DNA from 3 places in the Lysinibacillus sp. NPDC092081 genome. Region 1 is predicted to be linked to each of the others. Evidence: riboswitches for the same ligand, from Rfam matches in the RefSeq annotation. Region 1 holds a riboswitch; each other region holds the start of a gene.

Evidence for each region. Region 1 has a riboswitch for lysine ahead of ACIQLB_RS05785 (aspartate kinase). Riboswitches for the same ligand answer to the same signal wherever they lie in the genome.
Region 2: it holds a riboswitch for lysine, as region 1 does, so the genes downstream of both, ACIQLB_RS23295 (transporter substrate-binding domain-containing protein) here and ACIQLB_RS05785 (aspartate kinase) in region 1, are expected to answer to the same signal.
Region 3: it holds a riboswitch for lysine, as region 1 does, so the genes downstream of both, ACIQLB_RS17300 (amino acid permease) here and ACIQLB_RS05785 (aspartate kinase) in region 1, are expected to answer to the same signal.

What each region holds. Positions count from the first base shown of each region.
Region 1 covers NZ_JBIVRU010000002.1:212,385-219,082, reverse strand. The annotation lists gene ACIQLB_RS05800 (succinate dehydrogenase cytochrome b558 subunit) at 1-582, opposite strand, end outside; gene ACIQLB_RS05795 (YslB family protein) at 855-1,289, shown strand; gene ACIQLB_RS05790 (methyl-accepting chemotaxis protein) at 1,423-2,682, opposite strand; gene ACIQLB_RS05785 (aspartate kinase) at 2,809-4,035, opposite strand; lysine riboswitch at 4,275-4,453, opposite strand; gene uvrC (excinuclease ABC subunit UvrC) at 4,589-6,379, opposite strand; gene trxA (thioredoxin) at 6,546-6,698, opposite strand, start outside.
Region 2 covers NZ_JBIVRU010000028.1:24,256-30,953, reverse strand. The annotation lists gene ACIQLB_RS23300 (amino acid ABC transporter permease) at 1-316, opposite strand, end outside; gene ACIQLB_RS23295 (transporter substrate-binding domain-containing protein) at 496-1,353, opposite strand; lysine riboswitch at 1,469-1,655, opposite strand; gene odhB (2-oxoglutarate dehydrogenase complex dihydrolipoyllysine-residue succinyltransferase) at 2,255-3,490, opposite strand; gene ACIQLB_RS23285 (2-oxoglutarate dehydrogenase E1 component) at 3,581-6,403, opposite strand; gene ACIQLB_RS23280 (ATP-binding protein) at 6,636-6,698, opposite strand, start outside.
Region 3 covers NZ_JBIVRU010000013.1:3,174-9,871, forward strand. The annotation lists gene ACIQLB_RS17295 (CynX/NimT family MFS transporter) at 1-1,163, opposite strand, end outside; lysine riboswitch at 1,315-1,491, shown strand; gene ACIQLB_RS17300 (amino acid permease) at 1,579-3,042, shown strand; gene ACIQLB_RS17305 (response regulator transcription factor) at 3,220-3,912, shown strand; gene ACIQLB_RS17310 (sensor histidine kinase) at 3,917-4,852, shown strand; gene ACIQLB_RS17315 (ABC transporter ATP-binding protein) at 4,990-5,913, shown strand; gene ACIQLB_RS17320 (ABC transporter permease) at 5,906-6,595, shown strand.

The DNA.
Region 1 (6,698 bases):
ACCAACTACACTTAGAATTACGAAAATAATGTTTGTTACATAAGTAGCAATCTTTTGAGACTGAGGAGATTGTATAATACCCCAGCTTACTAGGAATGCCCATAAACCGTTAGATAAGTGGAAAGTAGCTGATATAATACCAACAATGTAGAATCCAAGCATGAATGGATTAGAGACAATATTCGCCATCATATCGTAATCAACTTCTGTACCAAGCGCTTTTTGAATACGAGTTTGGAAAATATGCCATGCAATGAAGATCACTAAGAATACACCAGTGAAACGTTGTAATGAATACATCCAGTTACGGTATGTGCTGAAACGTCCTGTATTTGGTGTAGCAGTGAATGCAATGTAGACACCATAAAATGCGTGGAACATTAATGGAATATAGATGACAATCCATTCAACTAGGATAAGGAATGGAATCTTTTCCATATTTGCGGTAGCTGCGTTGTAACTTTCTGCTCCGCCTGTTGCTGTAAAGTTAATTAACAGGTGCATCGTTAAAAACAGACCTACTGGTATGATCCCAAGTAGAGAATGTAAGCGACGCCATAAAAACTCTCGATCTTTCGACAAGACTGTTACCCCCCTTAGTACTTAAAATAGCACAACAAAAGAAGTCATCATTTTGTAACTGATACTTCATTGACTGTGTATTTCATCATGGTACAATATTATGACATGTTTATTGTACTCTCAAGAGCTACGAGCGTCAAGGCAACTAAGAGTTTTTCACAATCCTTATTAAAGAAACAATCTAGTACATGATGCTTCGTTTTTTCTCGAAAAATCTATCTTTACTTTATCAGTGTCAAATTTTAAGAAAATTCTAAGAAAGAAGGATTTAAATGTTAAACACTTCATCACCTACAATCTCAGCATTTGGCTATGAGATAATTCGCGATTATATTTTATCTTCTATTCTTGGTAAACATGAAGGAGATGTACTTTACTGGGCAGGAAAAGATCTAGCTCGGAAGTTCCCATGTAAAAGTCAAGAAGAACTTATCGCATTTTTCGCAGATGCCTGCTGGGGTAATTTAGAACTTGTCAAAGAATCGAAGGATGGCCGTATATTCCAGTTGACAAATGATCCAGAACTGTTACAAATCGGTCTTCGTAGCTTTAGACTTGAAGCAGGATTTATAGCTGAACAAATCCAGCAAGCAAAAGGTTATTTAACAGAATGCTATGATGAAAAACGCGAAAAGCAACAGAACGTTATGTTTACAGTAAAATGGGACGTCAAAGAACGAATCATGAACACCGTTCCTACAGAATAAAACGAAAAGGATTGTCATCCGAAATTTATGGATGACAATCCTTTTTATGTATGCTAAATATATAAGATTAATAGAGAGAAGACTGACGGAACGGAAATCAACCCCTCGTTTTGATCACGAATCATTTTTATATTTATAGTTGTGCATGTCTTTCTTTTAAGAGCACATCTATTAACGATATAAATGCTTCTAAAATACTAAGTGAGTGTTGAATCATTTCCTCTAAGTTACTAATTGACAGTTCATTCACTAATTTTTGTGCGGCCATATGTACTAATTCATGAGGTTGTTCTATATGACGATATTCTGGTAAATTCTGATATTCCTCAAAATGTCCATAATACCATTTCCCAAACATACATTGATGATGCGTCTTTAAAGTTTCTTTATGACCAGCCTTTTGAATAGCATTTCGTAAAAAGCTAGCATGATCCATTAACCTTGCGGCCAATTGGCTAACTACCGTTTGCTCTGAGGGCTTTCTGATTGTCGGTGCAATAGCTTTTAACATTTCAGATACTTGATTTTGTATTATATCCGAGAAGTCACTAGTATGTGATAATTCCGTCGTTGTTTCCGCTAAACGACCTACAGCTATTACATTTTCTTCTGATGCAGCTGTTATTTGATGAATTCCATGTGCTGCTTCTTCAATATTTTTACTTGTTACAGTCAGATTAGCAATATTGTTCTTCATGATACTTAAAAAGTCAGTTAAATAATGTTCGACTTGTTTAATATTTGTTATTGTATTATGTAATTTCTTATCAATGACTGATCGAATTTTCGTCATTTCTTGCAATGAACCTTTCGAGCTGTTGGCTAACTTCCCTACTTCCATCGCGACAACATTAAAGCCCTTTCCATGCTCACCAGCTCGCGCGGCTTCAATAGAGGCATTTAAGGATAGTAGTTGTGTTTGATCGGCAATCCCGGTTACCCCTTTACCGATATCATCCATTTTAGTTATTTCATCATTCAATTGCTCTGTTGAATGAGCTCCTTTAGCCAACAACTCCTGAACCATTTCACCTTTTGAAATGGATGATTCCATTTCCTCTACAAGGTATAATGAATGCTGTTTTATTTCTTGAATATTTGCATTAACATTTTGCTCAACCGCAAGCATCTCTTCTGTATTTGACGACATTTCTTCACTCATTGCGGAAATATCCCCTACACTCGTTGAGACATGTTGAACCTTTAAAGCCGTTTGAAAATTAATTAACTCCATATGCGCTAGTACAAAGTCTAAAATCGCATTTTTCACATCAATGCTTTCCTGCTCAAGTTCCAATTCCAGAATTCGCTTTTTTAATATTTGTATTTCTAAATCGTTGTCTCTTTCAACGCTTTCATCCATTGTTTTTTGAAATAAACCGAATAATACCATACAAACTCCCACCTTCCCCTTGGTAAAACATGTCACTTTTTATTATATAACAATAAAATTGGATAAAATATTAAATTGATGTGAACAAAAAAAGATGTGCCTTTTTCAGACACATCCTATTCAAAATTATATGTAAAGCGTTTGTTCTAAGTTAAATTCATCATGTAATGCATTTGCTGCACGAATCATTTCGTCCTGAGGAACAACGACAGACACTTTTATTTCAGAAGTACTGACCATTTTTACAGGGATACCTTCACGACGTAGACGATCAAACATTCGGGCAGCCACCCCTGGATTAGATGCCATTCCTGAGCCAATAATTGAGACTTTTGCTAAGCCAATTTCAAAATCAGCAAAACTAAACCCTAATGATAATTTACTATCTTCTAGGACACGTAATGCTTCAGCGAACTCCTCTTTTAAAATGGTAAATGATACAGTTGGCTTTAAGCCATCAATTATTGCTTGTACGATTATATCGACGTTTATGCAATTTTCTGCAAGTATTGTGAACATATCTGCTAATGAAGCATTGGAATAAGCATCATAACCAACTGTTAAGCGAATAATGTCTGACTCATAGGCAACACCACGTACAATTAAATTTTTCTCCATTTCAACTTCCTCCTTCAATAAAGTACCTACTGTATCTATTTCGCTCGACAGAATGATAACCGGGATTTGAAACTTCTTTGCTAACTCTACAGCTCGTGGGTGTAAAATTTGTGATCCTAAGTTTGATAGCTCTAGCATCTCATCGTAGGAAATTTCTTTTAACTTTTGTGCCCCAGCAACATGATTTGGATCAGCTGTATAGACTCCATCCACATTCGTGTAAATATCTACCCGCTCCGCCTTCAATTTTGCTGCAATAGCTATAGCCGACGTTTCCGCACCACCTTTACCTAACGTCGTAATATTCCGTAAATTATCGATACCCTGTTCCCCAGCAACGATTACGATTTTCCCCTGTACAAAATACTCTTCTATTCGACTAGCATCCATCTCATCAATACGGGCATTACTATACATAGCATCGGTTTCAATGCCTGCCTGCCAGCCTGTTAATGACACTGCATCGTATCCTTCCTCCTGTAAAGCAATTGCCACTAATGTACTTGTAAGTTGTGAGCTTGTTGAAAATAGTGCGTCTAGTTCACGCTTAGATGCGTTGTCTGATAGATCACGAGCCATCTTTGCTAATTCTTTAGCCATACCCCTCATAGCTGTAGTGACAACGACAACATCAAAACCTCTTTCCTTTTCTACAATCGCCTTTTTCGCAACATTTCGAATGTGCTCTGTTGATGCTAATGTAGCACCACCAAATTTCATCACAATTCTCGCCATCTTTATCATTCTCCTTCGTATTCAATCATTTCGCTGATTATAAAGTAGCTATACTTTTGTGGCTCTTCACCAAATTAACGCTGCAAAAGCAAATAGCGCCCTTGAAATAATACGGTTGGCATCACCTCTTAGGTCAGAGTAACTACCTTGAAAAAAGGTTGTCTCTAGAAAGCAAAAAAAGGCAGCTCTCACATAACGTGAAAGCTGCCTATAACATGTACAATAATAGTAACTTGCGCATGTGTGATAGCTCTCCGAAACGATTAGAATCGACAGTCTTACATCTCTTAAATGTAAAACCAGCACAGCATCGGAATCAACGATGCTCCACTTCGGCAAGCTTCCCTTTCATACGTTTTCACTGGACTTGTTCGTCCTCGAACGTACTACTCTTAAACCTTGCACCTCTATCATCACTAAATAGTGAAGTATTTAATTGAACCTTAGTGAAGAAATTTCCAATTTAATAAGTAGAAACTACTGAAAAACTAAGGCACGGTATATAACATTGCTATACTGAAGGGGCAATGTTATATACAACCTTAGCATACGTCTAATCCTTTGACAACGTCTCTTGTTGAAAATAAGCATAGATATTGCTAGCTAGATTAGCTGGCATCCCGGCTTCCTGTAATGCCTGCATACTTGCCTCACGAATTTTTTTGACAGAGCCAAAATGCTTAAGTAATTGCTGTTTTCGCTTTGGACCAATGCCCTCTATATGATCGAGGACAGATTGTATAGCATGCTTCTCGTGCTGCTGTCGCAAGAAGGTAATAGCAAAGCGGTGTACTTCGTCCTGAATTCGTTGCAGTAAGTAGAATCCATCACTTGTACGCTTTAACGCAATTACTTCAGGTGGATCACCAAATAAAAGCTGTGACGTATTATGCTTTTCATCTTTTGCTAATCCAGCAATTGGAATGACAAGGCCGAGTTCATCCTCTAATACTTCTCGTGCGACTTCCATTTGCCCCTTCCCACCGTCAATTAGTACTAAATCTGGCAAAGGTAGACCTTCCTTTAATACTCGTGTGTAACGACGACGGATTACTTCCTGCATTGCTCCGTAATCATCGTGCTTGGCAGCTGTACGTGTTTTGTACTTTCGATACTCCTTCTTTGCAGGTTTTCCATCGATAAATACAACCATTGCAGATACAGCATCTGTCCCATGCATATGGCTATTATCGAAAGCTTCAATCCGTAAAGGCGTAGAAATGCTCATAGCTTCACCAAGTGCCTCACATGCTCCTATAGTGCGTTCTTCCTGACGTTCAATAAGTTGGAACTTCGCTGCTACAGCAATTTCAGCATTTTTCGTCGCTAATTCAACTAGCTCTTTTTTTTGTCCACGTTTTGGTGTCAGTACCTTAACTTCTAGTAATTCCGTTAAAATATCTGCATCAATAGATTGTGGGATAAAGATCTCCTTAGGCTTAATGTGCTCTAGTTTTTCGTAAAATCGTCCAACGAACGTTAAAAATTCCTCTTCTGCCTCTTGATAAATTGGGAAAATCGAGACATCTCGCTCAATGAGCTTTCCTTGACGGACAAAGAAAACTTGAACACACATCCAGCCCTTCTCGACGGCATAGCCAAATACATCGCGGTTAGTTGTATCACTTGAGACGATTTTTTGCTTTTGCATGACTGTATCGATATGTGCAATTTGATCACGAAATTCCTTTGCACGCTCAAACTCTAAATTTTCTGCGGCCGCTAGCATTTTTACCTCTAGCTCCTTTTTGACTTCCTCAACCCCACCATTTAAAAATTTTGTCATATCCTCAATCATATCGTGGTAAACTTCAGCATCAATATCCTTCACACAAGGGGCTAGACATTGCCCCATGTGATAATACAAACAAACCTTGGTAGGGAGTTGTACACATTTTCGCAGAGGATATAAACGATCTAGCAGCTTTTTCGTCTCACTTGCTGCATACGCATTCGGATAAGGACCAAAATATTTTGCCTTATCCTTTTTCACTTTTCGTGTTGTAATAAGACGTGGGTGTTTTTCATTTGTAATTTTTAAATACGGATACGTTTTATCATCCGTCAGCATAATATTGTACTTCGGATCATGTAGTTTTATAAGATTAAGCTCTAAAATTAAAGCTTCAATATTGGAGGATGTCACAATGTACTCAAAATCTTCTATTTCGCTTACAAGTCTTTGTGTTTTCCCTTCATGCGTACCAGTAAAATACGAGCGTACTCGATTTTTCAGCACTTTTGCTTTCCCGACATAAATAATGGTTCCTTGTCGATCTTTCATCAAATAGCAGCCAGGCTGATCTGGTAAAATTTCAAGCTTTCGTTTAATTAAATCATTCATCGCCTACCTGCCCCCCTTTTTCTTAAAATAGCGTTCGTTCCCTAAATACAGCTTTGTATACCACATTGTCTGCTTCTAAGGATAACGTTCGCTTTTTCTCTATATTATATAACGAAAAAAAGCCAAGCACATCTTATTGATGGCTTGACTCTTTTTTTCTTACAGATTAAGCATGTTTTGCGATAAATGCTTCTAACGCTTCTTTTGGTTGGAAACCAACAGTTTTATCTACTATTTCACCGTCTTTGAATAATAGTAATGATGGGATAGACATAATTTGGTATTGAGCTGCAGTACCTTGGTTGTTATCTACATCTAC
Region 2 (6,698 bases), on a different contig from region 1:
AAATACCTGCCGTAATAAAGTTCATATCAATACCAAATGCAATATCTAATCCGTAAAATACAACCATCGCTTGTACAATCATTGGTGTACCACGGAAGAATTCGACATAGCATGTTAGTATAAAATTAATGAGCTTTAAGCTATAGAATTTTACACCCTTTTTACGAACTTTGATGGTATGCATAATTCCGATGAAAAATCCGATAAGTGCACCAATAATTGTACTAGTAATCGAAATAAGTAATGTATAATACGCACCTCGTAAAAACATTTGCCAGTTGTTCTCAACAATAGAAATAATCCATTCAAAACTCATGATGTTCCTCCTAACAACGTCGTGTTGCTTGTTCGTTACAGTATCGTTTCTTAGCTGAAGCCTTTATTTCTTTTATTTTATGAAACTTTTAGCTAAGACATTATTATTATTTAGAGAGATTCTTATTTTATAAATTTTTATGGGATTGCACGGACTAGCAGATAGCCCGTGCATTCATGTTATTGTGCTGCTGGTTGTTGGTGAATGGCTTCTTCCATAATTTTTTGGCGATCACCTTCAGAAATACCTTTTAAGATTTCATTGATTTTTTCAAGATCGGCATCGCCTTTACGTAAACCAACTGCAATTGATGTATTTGAAATATCTGTATCGAAACCTTTTTCAAACTTTACATACGTAAACTTATCATTTGCAGCAGCAGCCGAAATACCTTCTGGACGTTCTGCTACATAGCCGTCAATTTTTCCAGCTTCTAATGCTACACGCATTGCTGGGAAGCTATCCATTGCTGTTTGTTTTTTTACACCTTTGATTTGATCAATAACATTGTAGTTAGACGTATTTAATTGTGAGGTAATTTTTGCACCAGAGAAATCTTGGATAGATTTTGCTTTTTCATATTTACTGCCTTTTTTGATGACCATCACAAAATCAGACGTATAGTAGTTTTCGGTGAAGTCAATTGTTTGTTTACGCTCTTTAGTAGGTGACATTCCTGCAATGATTGCATCAATTTTGTTTGATTGTAGTGCTGGTACTAAACCATCCCATTCCAATTTTACGATAACTAATTCTTTTCCTAAGCCTTCAGCAATTTTTTTCGCCATTTGCACATCATATCCGCCTGCATATTCTGCATTATCGGCAATTTTTACTGCGCCATTTGTATCATTTTGCTGTGTCCAGTTAAACGGAGCATAGCCTGCTTCCATCCCAATACGGAATTGGCCGCCCTTATCAGTATTTGCCCCCCCATCACTAGACGACGTCGCATCCTTTTTACCACCAGTACCACAAGCTGCTAACAAAATTGCAGTCATGACGCTCAACATTAATACCAACCATTTTCTTTTCATATAAAACTCTCCTTTCTGTAAAAAAATAAGACAACTGTACCAAAAAAGACCTAAGTTCTGAACTTAGGTCTTATCTTTTTAACAGTTGCCCAAATCCTCACAATAAATTCCAATATTTCGAGATAGCACAACCTAGTAAACCTGGAAAGTAATCTACTAGGACAGTCCTGCACTTATTCACTGCAGACCCAGCATAAAAGTACGAGCTCCTTTTATACTTCGGCGATAGTTCCTTCTCCATTGCGTCTTCGCTTGCTTATACTCAACAATGAACTAATAAATACCGCGCCTCTACCTCACAATAGGATAAATGTGAGGTTTGTATATTTAATTGATAATAAGATACTACTATAAAACTAAGTTATACGTCAAGATAATTTTATTACTTTTCTGACTAATTACAATATTAGGGTTTTTTATCCTTTTAAAGCCTTATATACACTTTTGCAAAGTTGAAAAAATGATTAAGACTGTAGAAAGAGTCCGTGACGTCCATGCTCCATTATACTTACTCCAACCAGCTTATATACTTGGATACGTTCATAATAAATATAATAAAGAACTGATTCTTCAGAAATTCCGCAAATAGTTAATACTCAACTTACTTTCAAGTAATTCAAAAGAAATTGTTAATCAGTAAAGATAATATCCTTTGCACTATATGCATTTTACTGAGAAGCTTTCACAAGCGTTGGGACAATCTATCCGTCGCTTTGAATGCTTTATCCTTCACATGAGCTCTTTTATCCGTAGCTTCGATTCTTATCCGTCACTTTAGCTCTTCTTTCCATCGCTTTGAATACTTTATCCGTCACTTCGGCTCTTTTTTCCGTCACTTCCTCAAATGCTTCATGAAAAAAACCTGCGAAACAATGTTCGCAGGTTTTAACAAATTCAGGAATTAAGAATTTAATAATAAATCTTCTGGGTTTTCAAGTAGTTCTTTAACAGTTTTAAGGAAGCCTACAGAATCTTTACCATCGATAATACGGTGGTCATAAGAAAGAGCTAAGTACATCATTGGGCGAATTTCTACTTCACCATTCACTTCAACTGGACGTTTTTTGATAGTATGCATACCAAGAATACCAGCTTGTGTACCGTTCATGATAGGTGTAGACATTAATGAACCGAATACCCCACCATTTGTAATTGTGAATGAGCCACCTGAAAGATCAGCTAAACCTAATTTTTTGTCGCGTGCTTTTTTAGCTAAGTCTGCAATTGAATCTTCAATTTCAGCAAAGTTTTTGCGGTCAGCGTCACGTACAACTGGTACTACTAAACCTTCTTCTGTTGATACAGCTACACCGATATCGAAGAAGTTGTTTAAGTGAATTTCATCGCCAGAGATTTGTGCGTTCACATATGGGTATTTTTTAAGTGCTGCAACTACAGCTTTTGTGAAGAATGACATGAAACCAAGTTTAGAGCCAGTTGACTCAAAGAATTGGTCTTTTTTACGAGAACGTAAAGCCATAACGTTTGTCATGTCTACTTCGTTGAATGTTGTTAACATTGCTGTAGATTGTTTTACTTCAAGTAAGCGTTTTGCAATTGTTTGGCGACGACGGCTCATTTTTTCAACAGTCACACGTGATTCGTCAACAGCTGCTACTGCTTTAGGTGCTGCTGGAGCTGCTTGTGGTGCTGCTACTGGAGCTGTACCATGAGCTGCAACGTCTTGTACACGTACACGGCCTTGTGGATCTACTGGAGATACAGCAGCAAGGTCAATACCTTTTTCACGAGCAAGTCTACGTGCTGCTGGAGATGCGATTACACGCTCACCAGAAGTTTCTTCTACAACTGGAGCTGCTGCAACAGGAGCAGGTGCCGCTTGTGGCGCTGCTGGTGCTGGAGCTGCTTCAACTGGAGCTACTGGAGCAGGTGCTGCACCTTCGCCAGCTTCAACTACTGCGATAACTTGACCTACTAGTACAGTATCGCCTTCTTCAGCTAAAATTTGAGTTAATACTCCCGCTTCTTCAGAAATGATTTCAGCGTTTACTTTATCTGTTTCAAGTTCAACGATGAATTCACCTTTTTCAACGCGATCGCCCACTTTTTTTACCCACTGTGCGATACTACCTTCTGTAATCGATTCTGCTAATTCAGGGACTTTAATTTCAGCCACTTTCATTTCCTCCTTTAATTAACGTGCATTGTGCACATAAAAGGGCTACTGCCTAAGCAAGTAGCCCGGCTCTTAAAATTTATTATGTGATTATTTTACCTTTACAGGCTCAGCAACTGCTTCTTCTACAAGTGCGGCTTGAGCTGCTTTATGAGAATCTGCATCACCTTCAGAAGTAGAGCTCATTGCAGGACGGCCTACATAACGAAGCTTTTTACCTTCAGTAAGTTCATGTAATGTTTCTAATGCATAATTCCAAGAACCTTGGTTTTTAGGTTCTTCTTGTACCCAAACAACTTCTTTTACATTTGGATACTTAGCAATAATACCAGCAACTTGCTCTTTTGGGAATGGGTAAAGTTGTTCTACACGAACAATGTGTACGTGATCGAAGCCTTCACCATCTTTAATACGGTCTGCAATGTCGATCATGACTTTACCTGAACCTAATACAACGCGTTCTACAGCTTCAGTTTTTGAACCTAGGCCTGGTTGTTCAATTACTTCTTGGAATGAGCCATTTGCTAATTGATCAGCATTTGCTGCAGCTAATGGGTGACGAAGTAAGTACTTAGGTGATACAACTACAAGTGGGCGAACGCCTTCTGTACCTAATAATGCTGCTTGACGACGTAATAAGTGGTAGTAGTTACCTGCGTTTGAGCAGTTTGCTACGAACCAGTTATTTTCAGCTGACATTTGTAAGTAACGTTCCATACGGCTTGAAGAGTGTTCTGGACCTTGCCCTTCATAACCATGTGGTAAAAGAATGACTAAACCAGATTTTTGACCCCATTTAGCACGTGCACCTGAAATAAAGTTGTCGAACATAACTTGTGCCATGTTTGCAAAGTCACCAAATTGAGCTTCCCAAACTGATAATACATGGTCATTTTCTATATTGTAACCATATTCAAAGCCCACTACCCCAGCTTCTGTCAGTGGAGAGTTGTGTACTGTAAATGATGCATTTGCACCTGAAATATGGTGAAGTGGCGTGAATAAATTACCATTGTTTTTGTCATGTAACACTAAGTGACGTTGAGAGAACGTACCACGTTGTGCATCTTGACCTGTAAATCGTACTGGTGTGCCATCTTGAATAATTGTTGCATAAGCTAAAGTTTCTGCATGACCCCAGTCGATTTTTGCAGAAGCAAATGCATCACGGCGTTTTTCTAAAATTTTGCCAAGTTTTTTCTGTGGTTCAAAGTTTTCTTCAAACACTAAAAGCTCTTCATTAATATTTTCTAAACGTTCCGCACCAACTGCTGTATCAATTTGTGGGAATTCTACTTTTAATTCTTCTGGCATTTCTAAATGCTTGTGCTCATCTTTATCTGCCATTTCTTTTACATGATCATAAGCTGCTTGCATTTCTGCATAAATAGCTGTATCTAATGCTGCTACTTCATCAGTTGAAACTACACCCTCAGCTGCTAATTGAGCACCGTATAAAGCACGAACGGGTTCATGTTTAGAAACTAATTTATATGTTTCAGGGTTTGTAACAGTTGGATCATCAGTTTCATTGTGACCATGACGACGGTAACCAATTAAGTCAACAACGATATCTTTACCGAATTTTTGACGGTAGCTAGCTGCGAAACGACCTACTAAAGCTACAGACTCAGGGCTATCTGCGTTTACATGTACAACTGGTACTTCGTAACCTTTTGCAGGGTCAGAAGAGTAAACAGATGAACGAGAGTCTTGTAGTTCAGTTGTAAATCCAATCATATTGTTAGCAATGATGTGGATTGTACCACCAGTAGTGAACCCTTCAGTTTTTGCAAAGTTTAATACTTCTGTTACGATCCCTTGACCTGGGAACGCAGCATCACCATGCACAAGAATACCTAATCCTTTTGTGCGGTTATGAATAGCTTGCCCTGGTTTAGAAGTGTCATCTTGTGCTGCACGTGCAGTACCTAAAACAACTGGATTTCCTACTTCTAAGTGAGATGGGTTGTATGCAAGTTTAACATTCATACCAGTTTCACGGTTGTAAGATGCACCCATGTGGTACTTCACATCACCAGTCCAACCTTTAGTAATTTCAAGGCGACCATTTTCTGGCATAAATAAATCATTAGATACATGTGCAAAGTCAGAGAACATCATGTCGTATGGTTTATTTAAAATGTGTGTTAACACATTTAAACGACCACGGTGAGCCATACCAATACGTACATTTTCAACGTTATTTGCTTCAGCTGTTTTTAAAATTTCATCGAATAGGACGATTTGAGTATCTAAACCTTCACCAGAGAAACGCTTTTGACCTACAAAAGTTTTATGAATAAACTTCTCGAAATTTTCAACACGAGTTAAGCGATCTAATAAAGCTTTTTTCTCATTAGAAGCTAATGCTTGTTTAAATGAACCTGTTTCAATTTGTGCTTGAATCCAATCACGTTCTTCTGTTGTTACCACGTGATTATATTCAAATGCTACTTTTTCTGTGTAAACAGATTTTAAGTAATCGATTGCATCTTTACCATTTTTCACGTTTGCTGGCACATCTTTGAAGAAGATAGCTGCAGGAATTTCAGCTAAATCTGCAGCGCTTAAGTTGAACGCGCTTTCTTCAATTTGAGCTGTTTGTAGTTCACGGTTATTCAAAGGGTAAATATCTGCCGCTAAATGACCGTTTGTACGGATTGCATCTGCTAATTTCACAGCTGCTAACACTTTCTTGTAATCGCCAGCAGGAGCTGCTGCATTACTAGCTACAGCTACTTCACCTTCTACTACTACTGGTGCACCAAATTGTTGGAATAATAATACTAACTCCGGTTCTACTTCTTCAGGAGACTGTAAGAATAAGTCGTATTGCTCCATCACATATCCTAGGTTAGGACCAGAGAAAGCTGACCATGGAGAACTTACAGTTGTAACGTTGTTCGACATGAAAAATGACCTCCAAATTTTGCCTTTCGGCAGTTCCATTAATTAAAATACAATTAATTATATAATATTTCTCCGCTCTTTAAAAGGATGTTTAACACAACATACCCATATTTTAAAGAACGTTTTTTCCATCTCAATCTTACTACTCTTCACAAAAAATACAACTCTTTTTAGCAAATTAAGCAATTTTTCTCCCAAAGGATAGAATAATTAAATAAAGCATGTATTTTTCTCAATATTTCAGCGGGAAATTCATCAAGAAAACGGTTCCAACATTTTTGACACTCTTGACTTC
Region 3 (6,698 bases), on a different contig from region 1:
AACCAACCAGTGATATTCCAGCCACCGAGTAAATCATGCAAATAACCAAATAAAATTGGACCGATTGCGGCTAATAAATATCCTAATGATTGTGCAAAACCTGATAAATCAGCTGCCTCAAAAGCTGTACGGGTACGTAGTGTAAAGAACATCATCGCTAATGAGAATGAAGCTCCTCCTGCTAAGCCTAGTAGCACCATCCACAGTACAGCGAGGCTTGTCCATTCCATCACTACTCCGATAAAGCCAACTAAGTAAAATACCGTAAACATTAATACGAGAGGCCGTTGAGATGTCATTTTACTTGCAATAATAGGCACAGCTAAAGCCATTGGGACTTGTGAAAATTGCATGATGGAAAACATCCAACCCGCACGATCTGCTGCTAAGCCTTGTGCTATGTATATTTCAGGAATCCAAGCGGCAGTTGTGTAGAATAATAATGACTGAAATCCCATAGCTCCCGCCACTGCCCAAGAAACAGGTGATTTCCATAATGCTGTACGTTCTTTCGTAGTCTCAACAGTCGGTTCAGGCTTATTAAATTTCAACTGTGGAATCCAAATTAAAATGGTTAATACCACAAGAACAAATGCGATTGCTAAAGCTCCTTGCCAGCCAAATGATGAATTGGCAATAGGATAACTAATACCAGCACCGAGTCCAGCTGTCAAATTCATCGACATTGTGAAAAATGCCATAAGTAAACCTACGTGATAGGGAAATTTCAATTTAAGTAATCCCGGAATTAGTACGTTACCGAATGAAATGGCTATACCAATTAGCATAGTACCAAATACGAGTAAACTAGTTGTACCAAGGGAGCGTAGGACAATTCCTACCGCTAAAAGAATAGTTGATAAAAATAATGTTAATTCTAGTCCAAATTTACGTGCGACAATTGGTGCGAATGGTGAAATGATTGCAAATGCTAGCAAAGGGATCGTTGTTAGAAAGCCCGCTAGTACATTGGATATGCCGAGGTCTTCACGGATAAAGGAAATAATAGGTCCAACAACTGTTAGCGGCATCCGTAATGTCGAGGCAATACAAATTACTCCGATAACTAGTAATAAGGTTGTACCTTTCCAGCTAATTTTCCTGCTAGGATAAGTATCGGTTTGTTCATGAGTAGTCAAATAAATCCCCCTTGTTAGAACAATTATAATTGAATCACTATACCACTTTATCACAACGATAAAAATAATGGAAAATTCGAAAAAAACAGAACATTAATTAGGTTATTGAAATGTCATAGGTCGTATGTTACACTAATATCCATCATAAATTTAATAATTATATGCCTCATGTTTATATTGAGGTAGAGGTCGCGGTATTTAAGAGTATGCTAATGGAAATGACAAGCATTAGAGATATTAGTTGAAAGGAAATACTGCCGAAGTGTGAGGGGACTTGAAAACCTCATGCTGGGGCTGTCTCCGAAAGGAACAGAACTGTCACGTTTGAACAACGTGTTGAGCTATCATTTTGAAGGAACAGAGGATTTACTTAGCCATCACAGCAACGTTCATGTGATGGCATTTTTTTCGCCTCTTAAAAAAGGAAGGAAGCTATATCGTGAGTGAAATAAAAGTCAATCAGCTCGGCCATAAAGCACCGAAGCTGAAAAAAGAATTAAAAAGCCGTCATATTACAATGATTTCATTAGGCGGTACAATCGGTACAGGATTGTTTTTAGCTAGTGGTGGTGCCATTGCACAAGCAGGTCCTGGCGGTGCACTACTCGCCTATGCATTAATCGGTATCATGGTGTATTTTTTAATGACGAGCTTAGGTGAAATGGCAGCTTATATGCCATCATCGGGATCATTTAGTACGTATGCTACAAAATTTGTAGACCCAGCTTTAGGCTTTGCACTTGGTTGGAACTACTGGTACAACTGGGCAATTACAATTGCAGCGGAAATTTCTGCTGTCTCATTAATTATGAAATATTGGTTCCCAGATAGCTCATCAGCACTTTGGACTGTTTTATTTATTGCTGTAGTTTTAACGTTCAATCTATTATCGGTAAAAAGCTATGGTGAAAGTGAATATTGGTTTGCAATGATAAAGGTTGTAACTGTAATCATTTTTATTATCATCAGTTTTTTAATGATTTTTGGTATTTTAGGAGGACACGCTCCGGTAGGCTTTACGAATTTCTTTATCGGTGATGGACCATTCCATGGTGGGCTCCTTGCTACATTTGGTATTTTCTTAGCTGCGGGATTCTCATTCCAAGGGACAGAGCTACTTGGAATAACAGCAGGTGAAACGGATGACCCTGGTAAAAACATTCCGAAAGCCGTTAAGTCTGTTTTCTGGCGAATTCTTTTATTTTATATTTTAGCGATTGCTGCAATTGGGATGTTGATTCCATTTACAGACGCACGATTGCTATCTGAAGATATCGCTGTTTCACCATTTACGCTAGTATTCGACCGTTTAGGAATTGCCTTTGCTGCATCATTGATGAATGCTATCATTCTAACGGCAATGCTATCAGCAGGGAATTCAGGGCTTTACGCATCGTCACGTATGCTTTGGCAATTAGCGATAGATGGACATGCACCGAAAATTTTCACTAAACTAAGCCGTCGAGGTATTCCGATTTACGCATTAATGGCAACTTTAGCAGTAGGCTGTCTAGCATTTTTAGCTTCATTCTTTGGTGATGGTGTGGTCTATATGTGGCTGCTAAATGCCTCTGGGATGTCTGGCTTCATTGCATGGTTAGGAATTGCATTTAGCCATTACCGTTTCCGTCGAGCGTTCGAGGTACAGGGACTAGATCCGAAATTGTTGCCGTATAAAGCAAGGCTATTCCCATTCGGCCCGCTATTTGCCTTTACGGTTTGTATGATTGTTGTTATTGGACAAAACTACAGTGCCTTTATGGGTGATACAATAGATTGGTACGGTGTCCTTGTCTCATATATCGGTATTCCACTGTTCTTATTCTTATGGCTTGGCTATAAAATCAAGCATAAAACAAAAATGCTTCCATTAGAGCAATGTGATTTAAAAGTCGAACAATAATAAATAAAACTGTCCTGTGAGTCATAGAAAATGACTTGCAGGGCAGTTTTTTTAGTTAAAAAATATTAATAAATTTCCCGAATTTATCACCTACTTTTGGCGTGCAGCCTTAATATGGTAGACTGTTATATAAATGGCAAATCAAAAAGGTTTTATGTTGGGGAGAGGTGCGTGTAAGTGCAAAAGCATATTTTACTTGTAGAAGATGACGAAGCCATTCGTGAAATGGTAGAAAACTATTTAACGATGGAGGGGTTCATTGTCGCTACTGCAGTAAATGGAGAAGAAGCATTACAAAATTGTTTAAACAATCCCTTTGATTTAGTGATCTTGGATATTATGATACCGAAGCTTAATGGATTAGAGGTTTTAAAGATCATACGAGAGCAAGCATCACTTCCGATTATCATCATGTCAGCCAAGGATAGTGATGTTGATAAAGCGTTAGGATTAGGATTAGGGGCAGATGATTATATCGCCAAGCCGTTTTCGATGCTGGAATTTTCGGCACGTGTTAAAGCAGCCATTAGAAGAGCTACAAAATACTCCACTCAAATAGAGGATAAGAAAGATATAGTAGAGATAGATAACTTATCGATTGACCTTGTTAATTTTTCAGTTGAGAAGAATGGACAACAAGTAAAGCTCACTTCAAAGGAATTTGGTATCTTAAAATTATTCGTGACAAATCGTAATCGAGTTTTTACAAAGCAGCAAATTTATCAATTGATTTGGAATGATGCTTACTATGGAGATGAAAATATTATTAATGTACATATAAGAAGATTACGTGAAAAAGTGGAAGACGATCCATCCAATCCTAGGTATATTAAAACGCTTTGGGGAATTGGCTATAAATTTGAAGGATAAACAGATGATTATATTTCTATTACTGATGATTGTGTTACTCGTAGGTATTATTATTTTTCAGGTGAGAGCAAAAAAACAACAGAACGCTACTATTCAATACATGCATCAAAAACTGCAAGCAATCATTAACGAACAATCAAGCGAAAAGATTTTAGCATCGACAACAAATCAAGAATTACAGCAGTTACTGATTGCGATGAATGCGTTGCTAGACCACAATCAAAAAGTACTGGCGACACATCGAAAAATGGAAGGCTCCATGAAAAAGATGTTAGCCAATATTTCACATGATCTTAAAACGCCTTTAACAGTTGTACTAGGTTATACGGAAATGCTGAAGCTTCATCACTCACTTAGTGAAGAGGAGCAGAAACGATTGCTCACTGGCGTTCACTCGAAAACATTGGAAGTATTAAAAATAATCCATACATTTTTTGACCTGGCAAAATTGGAGGCTGGAGATACAGATTATCCAATGACGAAAATTAATGTAAGTGAAATTTGCCGGAAAAACATTTTATCATTTTACGATATGATCACTTCGATGGGGCTAGAGATTGATATAGCAATACCAGAGATATCCTTGTATGCACTTGGCAATGAAGAAGCATTAGATAGGGTTCTGAATAATTTATTGTCAAATGCTATTGCCTATGGGGCGGCAGGAAACATTATTGGGCTTACAGTAAGAAATGATGATACGAATATTTTTATTGATGTATGGGATTGTGGTAAGGGGATTGACGAATATCATATTGATAATGTTTTTGAAAGAATGTATACACTTGAGGATTCAAGAAATAAATCCTTCCAGGGGAGTGGCCTTGGCTTAACGATTACAAAACGTCTTGTAGAATTAATGGATGGCTCCATCCAGCTTTCTAGTATCCCATATGAGAAGACTATTTTTACGGTTTCTTTAAAACGAATGATGTACTGAACAGTCATGCTTGTAGAGCATTTTAATTGCTTTACAAGCTTTTCTTCTGCGCTTAAGAAATTTGTAAGAATCAAGTAATAAATTAGAGAGTTTCATTTTTTATAATAAGGATAGCTAAATTTAAAGGAGAGATCTACATGACCTATATTGTGAAAACAAATCAGCTTACGAAGGTATTTGAGGGAAAAGAAGTCGTTTCTGCTGTGTCTATGCATGTGAAAAAGGGAGAGATCTACGGTTTTTTAGGTCCTAATGGTGCCGGGAAAACGACAGTCATGAAAATGCTAACAAACCTTACGAAGCCAACGAGTGGAGATATTGAAATCTTTGGTGAAAAATTAATGGACCGCTCATACGACGTGCTGAAAAGGATGGGAACGATTATTGAATACCCGATTTTTTATGAAGATTTAACAGCAAAGGAAACGTTAGAATTACATTGCGAATATATGGGCTATTATGACAAGAAAGAGATTGCGCATGTTCTAGGTTTAGTAAAACTAACAAATACGGAGAATAAGCGTGTGAAAGACTTTTCCCTTGGGATGAAACAACGATTGGGTATTGCACGTGCAATTATTACGAAGCCAGAATTGCTTATTTTAGACGAGCCGATTAATGGACTAGATCCAGTTGGCATTAAAGAGCTTCGAGAGCTATTCAAGATGCTTTGTAAAGAGTATGGCATTACGATTATTATCTCTAGTCATATTTTGGGTGAAATTGAACAATTGGCAGATACAGTTGGAGTTATTAAAGATGGAAGATTAATTAAGGAAGTATCAATGGACGCTGTCAATCGTAGTCAAACAGATTATATTGAAGTAACTGTCAATGATGGGGAAAAGGCTGTCTTTATTATAGAAAGTAAATTAAATATTACTAATTTCAAACTAATGGATGACAATTGTATTCGAATTTATGATTCGACAGTTTCACAAAAGGTGCTATCTAAAACATTGATTGAGCATGATATTGAAATTGAGGGCATTAGCAAAAAAACAAGTTCATTAGAGGATTATTTCTTGAAGCTAATCAATGGAGGTGTCGCTAGTGCTTAATTTAATGCGGCTAGAAATGAAAAAATATCATATTGGTTCATATATAAAAAGAGCTATTTTTGCAAATTTTATAATACTAGGTGTTATATTTATGCTTATATTTATTACTAAAATAGAAGGGGATCAAGATTTTAGAACTTATCAGAGGGCATTTGGCATTATAGATTCAGGTGTAAGAGCAGTATTTATTATTTTTGCTAGTGTGTTAATCGCCAAGTTTATTATTGGAGAATTTAAATTTAAAACTATTACCGTAGCATTTATGTACCCGATCAATAGAAAAAAACTAATTGCTTCAAAGCTAGCCATTGTTGTTCTTTTTACCTTTAGTGCAATTATTTTATCGACTATTTTTGTCACAGCGATTTTTTGTACTGTTAGTGAGGGTTTTCAATTGCTCCCGGATACATTAACGTTCTCTTTCATAATACAACGAATTCCTGCTATGATCATGAATGCAGTTTCAGCATCATGCATCGCATTAATACCATTGTATTTTGGTATGAGAAAATACTCCGTTCCGGCAACGATTATATCATCTATAATAATTGTATCGGCCGTATCATCAAATTCAGGCAACTTCACCTTGTATGATATTATTTTCATACCAATTACTTTAGCTATTATCGGTATAAGCGTGGCCTATTTATCGTTCCGAAACATTGAGAAGATAGATATTTAAGGATAAAAAAATAGCGCATTGTAGTAGGGGATGACAATTGTTAAAACGTATGACATATATATAAGTTGATTGGAGTGGAGACTGGGTGACTCCTTGGGGATTA